2 regions of the Bradyrhizobium sp. 27S5 genome follow, and region 1 is predicted to be linked to the other one. Evidence: predicted binding sites of a transcription regulator. Region 1 holds the regulator's gene; the other holds the start of a gene.
What was found. The regulator PhoB, encoded in region 1, activates phosphate uptake and scavenging genes when phosphate is short. The targets are predictions, from matches to a motif close to TGTCATNNANCTGTCAT.
Positions count from the first base shown of each region.

Region 2: WDM24_RS28470 (UDP-2,3-diacylglucosamine diphosphatase) is a predicted target of PhoB. The motif match lies at 1,682-1,698, and genes of this name have one in related genera.

Region 1 is NZ_CP147714.1:8,091,390-8,095,457, reverse strand. It holds gene pstB (phosphate ABC transporter ATP-binding protein PstB) at 1-343, shown strand, start outside; gene phoU (phosphate signaling complex protein PhoU) at 355-1,071, shown strand; gene phoB (phosphate regulon transcriptional regulator PhoB) at 1,201-1,911, shown strand; gene WDM24_RS38115 (GcrA family cell cycle regulator) at 2,150-2,662, opposite strand; gene WDM24_RS38110 (aspartate aminotransferase family protein) at 3,159-4,068, shown strand, end outside.
Region 2 is NZ_CP147714.1:6,003,606-6,007,673, forward strand. It holds gene WDM24_RS28465 (glycosyltransferase family 1 protein) at 1-849, opposite strand, end outside; gene WDM24_RS28470 (UDP-2,3-diacylglucosamine diphosphatase) at 846-1,658, opposite strand; gene thiD (bifunctional hydroxymethylpyrimidine kinase/phosphomethylpyrimidine kinase) at 2,015-2,812, opposite strand; gene WDM24_RS28480 (Lrp/AsnC ligand binding domain-containing protein) at 2,994-3,239, shown strand; gene WDM24_RS28485 (c-type cytochrome) at 3,365-4,068, opposite strand, start outside.

The sequences.
Region 1 (4,068 bases):
GGACAAGCTGAACGCCTCCGGCCTGTCGCTCTCCGGCGGCCAGCAGCAGCGGCTGTGCATCGCGCGCACCGTGGCGGTGCGTCCCGAGGTGATCCTGTTCGACGAGCCGTGCTCGGCGCTCGACCCGATCTCGACCGCCAAGGTCGAGGAGCTGATCCAGGAGCTCTCCGAGGACTACACGATCGCGATCGTCACCCACAACATGCAGCAGGCGGCGCGCGTCTCCGACAAGACCGCCTTCATGTATCTCGGCGAGCTGATCGAGTTCGACGACACCAACAAGATTTTCACCTCGCCGAGCGATCGACGCACGCAGGACTACATCACCGGCCGGTTCGGCTGAGGAGACAAGCGATGGCTTCTGAACATACCGCCAAGGCATTCGACAGCGACCTGCAGGAGTTGACCCGCCTGGTCGCCGAGATGGGCGGCCTCGTCGAGCGCATGATCACCGAGTCGGTCGACGCGCTGATCCGCCGCGACGTCGCGCTGGGCAAGCGCGTGGTCGCCGCCGACATCGAGATCGACAATCTGCAGCGCGTCATCGAAGAGCGCGCGGTGCTGACGATCGCCCGCCGCCAGCCGATGGCGATCGACCTGCGCGAGATCGTCAGCGCGATGCGCGTCGCGACCGACCTCGAGCGGATCGGCGACCTCGCCAAGAACATGGGCAAGCGCGTCGCCGCGCTGGAGAGCGATTTCCAGCCGCTGAAGTTGATCCGCGGCCTCGAGCACATGACCGACCTCGTACTGTCTCAGGTCAAGTCGGTGCTCGACGCCTATGCGGCGCACGATCTGCCGGCGGCGATGAACGTCTGGAAGGGCGACGAGGAGGTCGATGCGATCTGCACCTCGCTGTTCCGCGAGCTGCTCACCTACATGATGGAGGATCCGCGCAACATCTCGTTCTGCATCCATCTGATGTTCTGCGCCAAGAACATCGAGCGGATCGGCGACCACGCCACCAACATCGCCGAGACCGTGTTCTACATGATCGAGGGCCAGCAGATCACCGACAAGCGTCCGAAGGGCGATATGACCAATTTCGCCACCACGGTGCCGGGCAACTAGGGCATGATCCGCATCGGCGGAACCGGATTGTCGTCGCGACAAACCGTTTCCACGGGGAATATGCTCAGGGGTTGAGTGTTTCGGTTTGCGTTTGGGCAACGGATCACCACAGAGAAAGAACTTAGACCGATGAGCGCACGCATTCTGGTAGTCGAAGACGAGGAAGCGCTGACGACGCTGTTGCGCTACAACCTCGATGCGGAAGGCTACGACGTCGAAACGGTGGGACGCGGCGACGACGCCGACACCAGGTTGAAGGAGCGCATCCCCGACCTCGTGGTACTCGATTGGATGCTGCCGGGCCTGTCCGGCATCGAGCTGTGCCGCCGTCTGCGGGCGCGGCCCGAGACCAAGCAGCTTCCGATCATCATGCTGACCGCGCGCGGCGAGGAGAGTGAGCGCGTGCGCGGGCTTGCCACCGGCGCCGACGATTACATCGTCAAGCCGTTCTCGGTGCCCGAGCTGCTCGCGCGGGTGAAGGGCCTGCTGCGCCGTGCGAGCCCGGAGCGGCTTGCCACCGTGCTGACCTATGGCGATATCGAACTCGACCGCGAGAAGCGCCGCGTGGCGCGCTCCGGCCGCCCGATCGATCTCGGGCCGACCGAATATCGTCTGCTCGAATTCTTCCTCGAGCATCCCGGCCGGGTGTTCAGCCGCGAGCAGCTGCTCGACAGCGTCTGGGGCCGCGACATCTATATCGACGAGCGCACCGTCGACGTGCATATCGGCCGCCTGCGCAAGTTGCTCAATCCGGGCCGCGAGCAGGATCCGATCCGCACCGTGCGCGGCGCCGGCTACGCGCTCGACGACCGCTTCGCGAAGGCCGAGCCGCAGCCGTAAGGCCGCGCGGCATTCACAAGCCGCAACACGGCGTCGTCCCGGCGAAAGCCGGGACCCATACGCCGCGGCCGGCGCAATGGGCAAGTGGCCAGACAGCTTTCTAACAACACCCATTCGTGGTTATGGGTCCCGGCCTGCGCCGGGACGACGCCGGTGATGCATCCGGGCGACGAGCCACAAAAAAATCCCCGCTTTCACGGGGATTTCTTTTTCAGTCCTACGCCAGTGTCCCGAGTGCTCACTTGATCTGCGGTTTCGCCGACGGCCGGCGGCGATCGCCGGCGGGCTGGTAGGCGACGCGCGAATGGTGCGCGCAATAGGGCAGGCCGCCGAGCGCCTTGCCGCCGCAGAAGAAGAATTCCGGGCTCGAGGGATCGCCGACCGGCCAGTGGCAGGTGGCTTCATTCAGCTCGAGCAGCGACAGCCGCTGGCTCATCGGCACAACGTTGTCGTAGGAGATCGGATCGGGCTCCATCTCGACCTCGAAGGCGTGCGCCAGCGCGGTGTTACCGCGCGAGACCGGACGCGCCACCCGCATCATGTGCTGGGCGGGGCGGGCCTTGCGCTGCCGCGGTGCCGCCGTGGAGGGGGCCTTGGCGCGGCCGGAGAGGCCGAGCCGATGCACTTTGCCGATCACGGCGTTTCGCGTCACATTGCCAAGTTCCGCGGCGATCTGGCTGGCCGAGAGGCCAGACTCCCAGAGCTTCTTCAGCTGCTCGACGCGATCGTCGGACCAGGTCAATACAGTCATCGCATTCTTCCTTTCGCATCGCGCCGGCCAGTCATTGGAGCGGCGCTGCGAGCCAAATCCGGGTCAAAATCCCAGCGGCCAGAATCCCTTAGCCCTCGCCGGGCGCGGTCTTGCGCCCGAACGTTTACGTGAGACACGAAGGCTACTTAGAGGGTCCAGTACTGCCGCACGAGATGTCGTACCCGACAGGCCAAACGCTACAATATGGCGTGACTCTGGCGCAAGAGTCCGCGGCCGTGCGTCCACATGTTCCCACAAAGTTAAGCACTGCAATGAGGCTTTTCCACCGCACCGGAATGCTCCGGATTGCGCTCGTTCCGCATCGCAGGAAGGCCGGCAAAGGCCGGCTTCTGGCGATTGACACCTACTGGCCGCAGCATAGAATGCCTGTACGTGCCGCCCGCAAAGGCGGCCGTTTTGTTTTCCGAAGCTGGCCGTTGCTGCACTGGCGTCAAGCCGCCCGGCAATTGTCGGCTTCAAACCGGCAGTGAACGCCATGACCAACAGCGCCTCGTCGCATCTGCTCCCCGTCTTCGCCCGGGTCGATCTCGGCTTCGAGCGCGGTGAGGGCGCCTGGCTGATCGCAACCAACGGCGACCGCTATCTCGATTTCACCTCGGGCGTTGCGGTGAACGCGCTCGGGCATGCGCATCCGCATCTGGTCAAGGCGCTGCAGGAACAGGCGACCAAGCTCTGGCACATGTCGAACCTGTTCAAGAGCCCGGACGGCGAGGCGCTGGCCGCCCGGCTGTGCGAGCAGAGCTTTGCCGACTTCGTGTTCTTCTGCAATTCCGGCGCAGAGGCGATGGAAGGCGTGATCAAGCTGGTCCGCCACTATCACTTCTCCAAGGGCCATCCCGAGCGCTACCGCATCATCACCTTCGAAGGTGCCTTCCATGGCCGCACGCTGGGTACGCTGGCCGCGACCGGCTCGCCAAAATATCTCGAGGGTTTTGGCCCGCCGATGGACGGCTTCGACCAGGTGCCGCACGGCGACATCGAGGCGGTGAAGAAGGCGATCGGCCCGCATACCGCCGGCATCCTGATCGAGCCGGTGCAGGGCGAGGGCGGCGTGCGCTCGGCGCCGCAGGCGTTCTTCAAGGCGCTGCGCGCGCTGTGCGACGAGCATGGCCTGCTGCTCGCATTCGACGAGGTGCAGACCGGTATGGGCCGCACCGGCGATCTTTTCGCCTACAAGCGCACCGGCGTGACCCCTGACGTGATGTCGCTGGCGAAGGCGCTCGGCGGCGGCTTCCCGATCGGCGCGGTGCTGGCGAGCGCCAAGGCCGCTGAGGGCATGGCGCCGGGTTCGCACGGCTCGACTTTCGGCGGCAATCCGCTGGCGGTCGCCGCGGCCAATGCCGTGCTCGACGTGATGCTGAAACCCGGCTTCTTCGATCACGTGC
Region 2 (4,068 bases), 2.1 Mb from region 1:
CGCGCCGATCACGTCGCGGGGGCCGGTGACCGGAAAAGCGGCAACCGGCAGGCCGCTCGCCAGCGCCTCGAGCAGCACCAGGCCGAACGTGTCGGTCCGGCTCGGGAACACGAACACATCGGCGGCGGCGTAGATTTCCGCCAGTTCCTCGCCGTGGCGGGCGCCGAGGAAGACGGTTTCAGGGTATTTTCGCTCCAGCGCCGCCCGCGCCGGGCCGTCGCCGACCACGATCTTGGTGCCGGGCAGATCGAGATCGAGGAACGCCTCAAGATTCTTCTCCACTGCCACCCGGCCGACGCTGAGATAGACCGGCTGCGGCAGGCAGAGATCGACGTCGCGCGGATGGAAAAGCGCGGTATCGACGCCGCGCGACCACAGCACCACGTTGCGGAAGCCGCGTTGGCGCAGCTCGGCCGCCAAGGCCGAGGTCGCCGCCATCACCGCCCGGCTCGGCCTGTGGAACCAGCGCAGCGCACGCCACACCCAGGCTTCGGGGACAGGCGTCCGTGCCGAGACATATTCGGGGAAGCGGGTGTGGAAGCTCGTCGTGAACGGCAGGCCGCGCTTGCGGCAATAGCGGCGAACCGCAAGCCCGATCGGGCCTTCGGTCGCGATATGGATGCTGTCGGGCCTCGCCGCCTCGATCAGGCTGGCGACCTTGGCCTGATACGGCAGCGCCAGCCTGAGATCGCGATAGCTCGGCATCGCAAAGGTACGGAACTCGTCCGGCGTCAGGAAGCTCACCTCGACACCGAGCGATTTCGCCGCCTGCGCCATCATGGTCAGCGTGCGGACAACCCCGTTGACCTGGGGATGCCACGCATCGGTCGCGACCAGGATATGCGTCATGCAGCGCGTGCCGTCACTCGCGGAACCGGCGCAATCCGGCGCACCGGATCGGTCCAGGTGATGATCTCGAAATGGCCGTCTTCGTGCTCGGCGAGCGCGGTGCAACTCTCCACCCAGTCGCCGCAATTCATGTAGCGGATGCCGTGCTCGTCATGAATCGTCGCGTAGTGGATATGGCCGCAGATCACGCCGTCGCAGCCGTGGCGCCGCGCCTCGCCGGCAAGCGTCGCCTCGAACGCGCCGATATAGTTCACCGCCTTCTTGACCTTCAGCTTGGCCCATTGCGACAGCGACCAGTACGGCACGCCGAACATCTTGCGGAAGAAGTTGACGAAGCGATTCATCTGGATCGCGAAGTCGTAGGCCTTGTCGCCGAGATGGGCGAGCCAGCGCGCGTTCTGCACCACGAGATCGAAGATGTCGCCGTGGATCACGAGGTAGCGCTTGCCGTCGGCGCCGGTGTGAACGGTGTTCTCCACCACATCGATGCCGCCGAAATGCGTGCCGTAATATTTGCGCAGGAACTCGTCGTGGTTGCCCGGGACGTAGATCACCTTGGCGCCCTTGCGCGCCTTGCGCAGCATTTTCTGCACGAAATCGTTATGGGTCTGCGGCCAGTACCAGTTCGACTTCAGCGCCCAGCCGTCGACGATATCACCAACGAGGTAGATCGTGTCGGCATCGTGAGAGCGGAGGAAGTCCAGCAGGCGGTCTGCTTGCGAACCGCGGGCTCCGAGATGGACATCGGAGATAAACAAAGTGCGAAAGTGCCGCTCGGGACTTTCTTCACTCAAGGAGTCACTTCCCATGCCTGTGCACCTAACAGATTGCTGTGACAAGGCGATGACGACCCCCGTGACCCAAGGCCTCACTAACAGTTAACGAGAATCAGCAGCACGCCCCTTCCTTGCGGATAACAGCGGCGTGCGACAATCTGGCGACATGGACGGTCGCGGCTGTGCGGAACAGGCGGCGTGTTGCTCGCATATCGCGGTGGAACAAAGCGTGCAGTCGAAGAATCGATGAATGCGTGCCCGGATGAAGCGAAGCGCAATCCGGGGTCTTATATCCGCGGACGAGTTGGTCCCGGATTTCGCGGAGCCTGTCATCGGGCGCGCATTCGCGCGACCCGTTGGCTTCATCCGGGCTACGAAGCTACGAAGCCTCAGTAATATTTGTGGAAGTGATGCACCGGCCCGTGGCCGTGGCCGACGGCGAAGCGATCGGCGGCGGCGATGGCGTCCGTGATCCACGCCTTGGCGTTGCGCACCGCGCTCTCCATCGCCTCGCCCTTCGCGAGCCCCGCAGCGATCGCCGACGACAGCGAGCAGCCGGTGCCATGCGTGTTGGATGTGGCGATGCGCGGCGCCGCCAGTGCGATGCTGCGCTCGCCATCGATCAGATAGTCGATGCTCTCGGCGCCATGCCCGTGGCCGCCCTTGACCAGCACCGCGCGGCATCCCATCGCCAGCAATTGCCTGCCCTGCCGCGCGACGTCGGCCTCGCTCGACGCGATCGGCTCGTTCAACAGCGCCGCGGCTTCCGGCAGGTTCGGCGTGATCAGCGATGCCAGCGGAAACAGCATGGTCCTCAGCGCATCGACGGCCTCGGCCGCGAGCAGCCGATCGCCCGAGGTTGCGACCATCACCGGATCGAGCACAATGTGGCGCGGTGCCCAGCGCTTCAGCCCGTCGGCAATCGCAGCGATTGTCTCGGCCTGCGCCACCATGCCGATCTTGACCGCGCCGACGTCGAGGTCGGAGAACACAGCATCGATCTGGGCCGTGACGAACGCCGCAGGCACCGGATGGATGCCGCTGACGCCCCTGGTGTTCTGCGCGGTCAGCGCCGTGATCGCGGAGGCCCCGAAAACGCCGAGCGCGGCAAAGCTCTTGAGGTCGGCCTGGATGCCCGCCCCGCCCGAGGAATCCGAGCCGGCAATGGTGAGCGCGACCGGCGTCATCTCGCAGCACCGGCGGTTGATACGAATGAGACCGTTACGATCAAGACCATGGCCTGTCCTAGCCCGGCCGCCCATCGGCAGCAAGTTCGCCTGACTTTACCGCGAGTTGGCCTTGAGTTGGCCTTGCCTTGGCGGCCCGTTTTGGGCCTATAGTCGCGAAAATCCCCCGGAGACGACTTTGATGGTTCCTTTCTTCGTCCAGATCAAATGCAAGCTCGGCCAGTCCTACACCGTCGCCAACGCGCTGGCGGAAGCCGAGATTGCCTCCGAGATCTACTCCACCGCGGGCAATTACGATCTGCTGGTCAAGTTCTACGTCGACCACGACACCGACATCGGCCATTTCATCAACGAGAAGGTTCAGGTGATCCCGGGCATCCAGGACACCCTCACCATCATCACCTTCAAGGCGTTCGGCGCGAAGTAGACTTCGACTCCACTTTCGTCATGGCCGGGCAGATTCGCGAAGCGGGTCTTCCCGCTAAATCTCCCGGGCATGACCAAGCCAGGTGAAAGCGCCTGACGACATGGATCACGCTCTGAGCAAACCTCTCAGGAATCCTTCGCGGGCTTCTTCACCGGTTTCGGCGGTCCCTCGACCGGCGGCAGCGACTTGATGTATTCGGCGATTGCGTCGCGATCGTTCGGCGAGAGCTGCGAGGTGTTGCGGATCACGCGCACCATCGATCCGCCGGCGCTATCGCCGTCCGGCGTCTGCCCGCTCTCGAGGAAATAGGCGACATCCTTCGCGCTCCAGTCCGACAGCCCCCTCGGCGTGATGTTGGGCACCCAGCCCTCGCCCTCCGGATTCGGGCCGCCGGCGAAGCGTTGCGCGCTGATGATGCCGCCGAGGAAATTCCGCGGGCTGTGGCACTCGGCGCAATGGCCAAAGCTGTTGACGAGATAGGCGCCGCGATACCACTGCGCCGAACGGCTGGGGTCCGCGATGAACGGCTGGCCGTTCATGAACAGGAATTTCCAGACGCCGACATTGCGCCTGATGTTGAAGGGAAACGGCAAATCGTGATCGCGCACCTTGCCGGCAACCGGCGGCAAGGTCTTCAGATAGGCAAACAGGTCACGCACGTCATTGAGCTTGGCGTATTGATAGGACGTGTAGGGAAACGCCGGGAAATAGTGCGCCCCCGATGGCGAGGTGCCCTTCATCACCGCGGTGACGAAATCCGCCTCGCTCCAGCGGCCGATGCCGTCGTTCGGATCGGGCGAGATGTTCGGCGCATAGAAGGTACCGAACG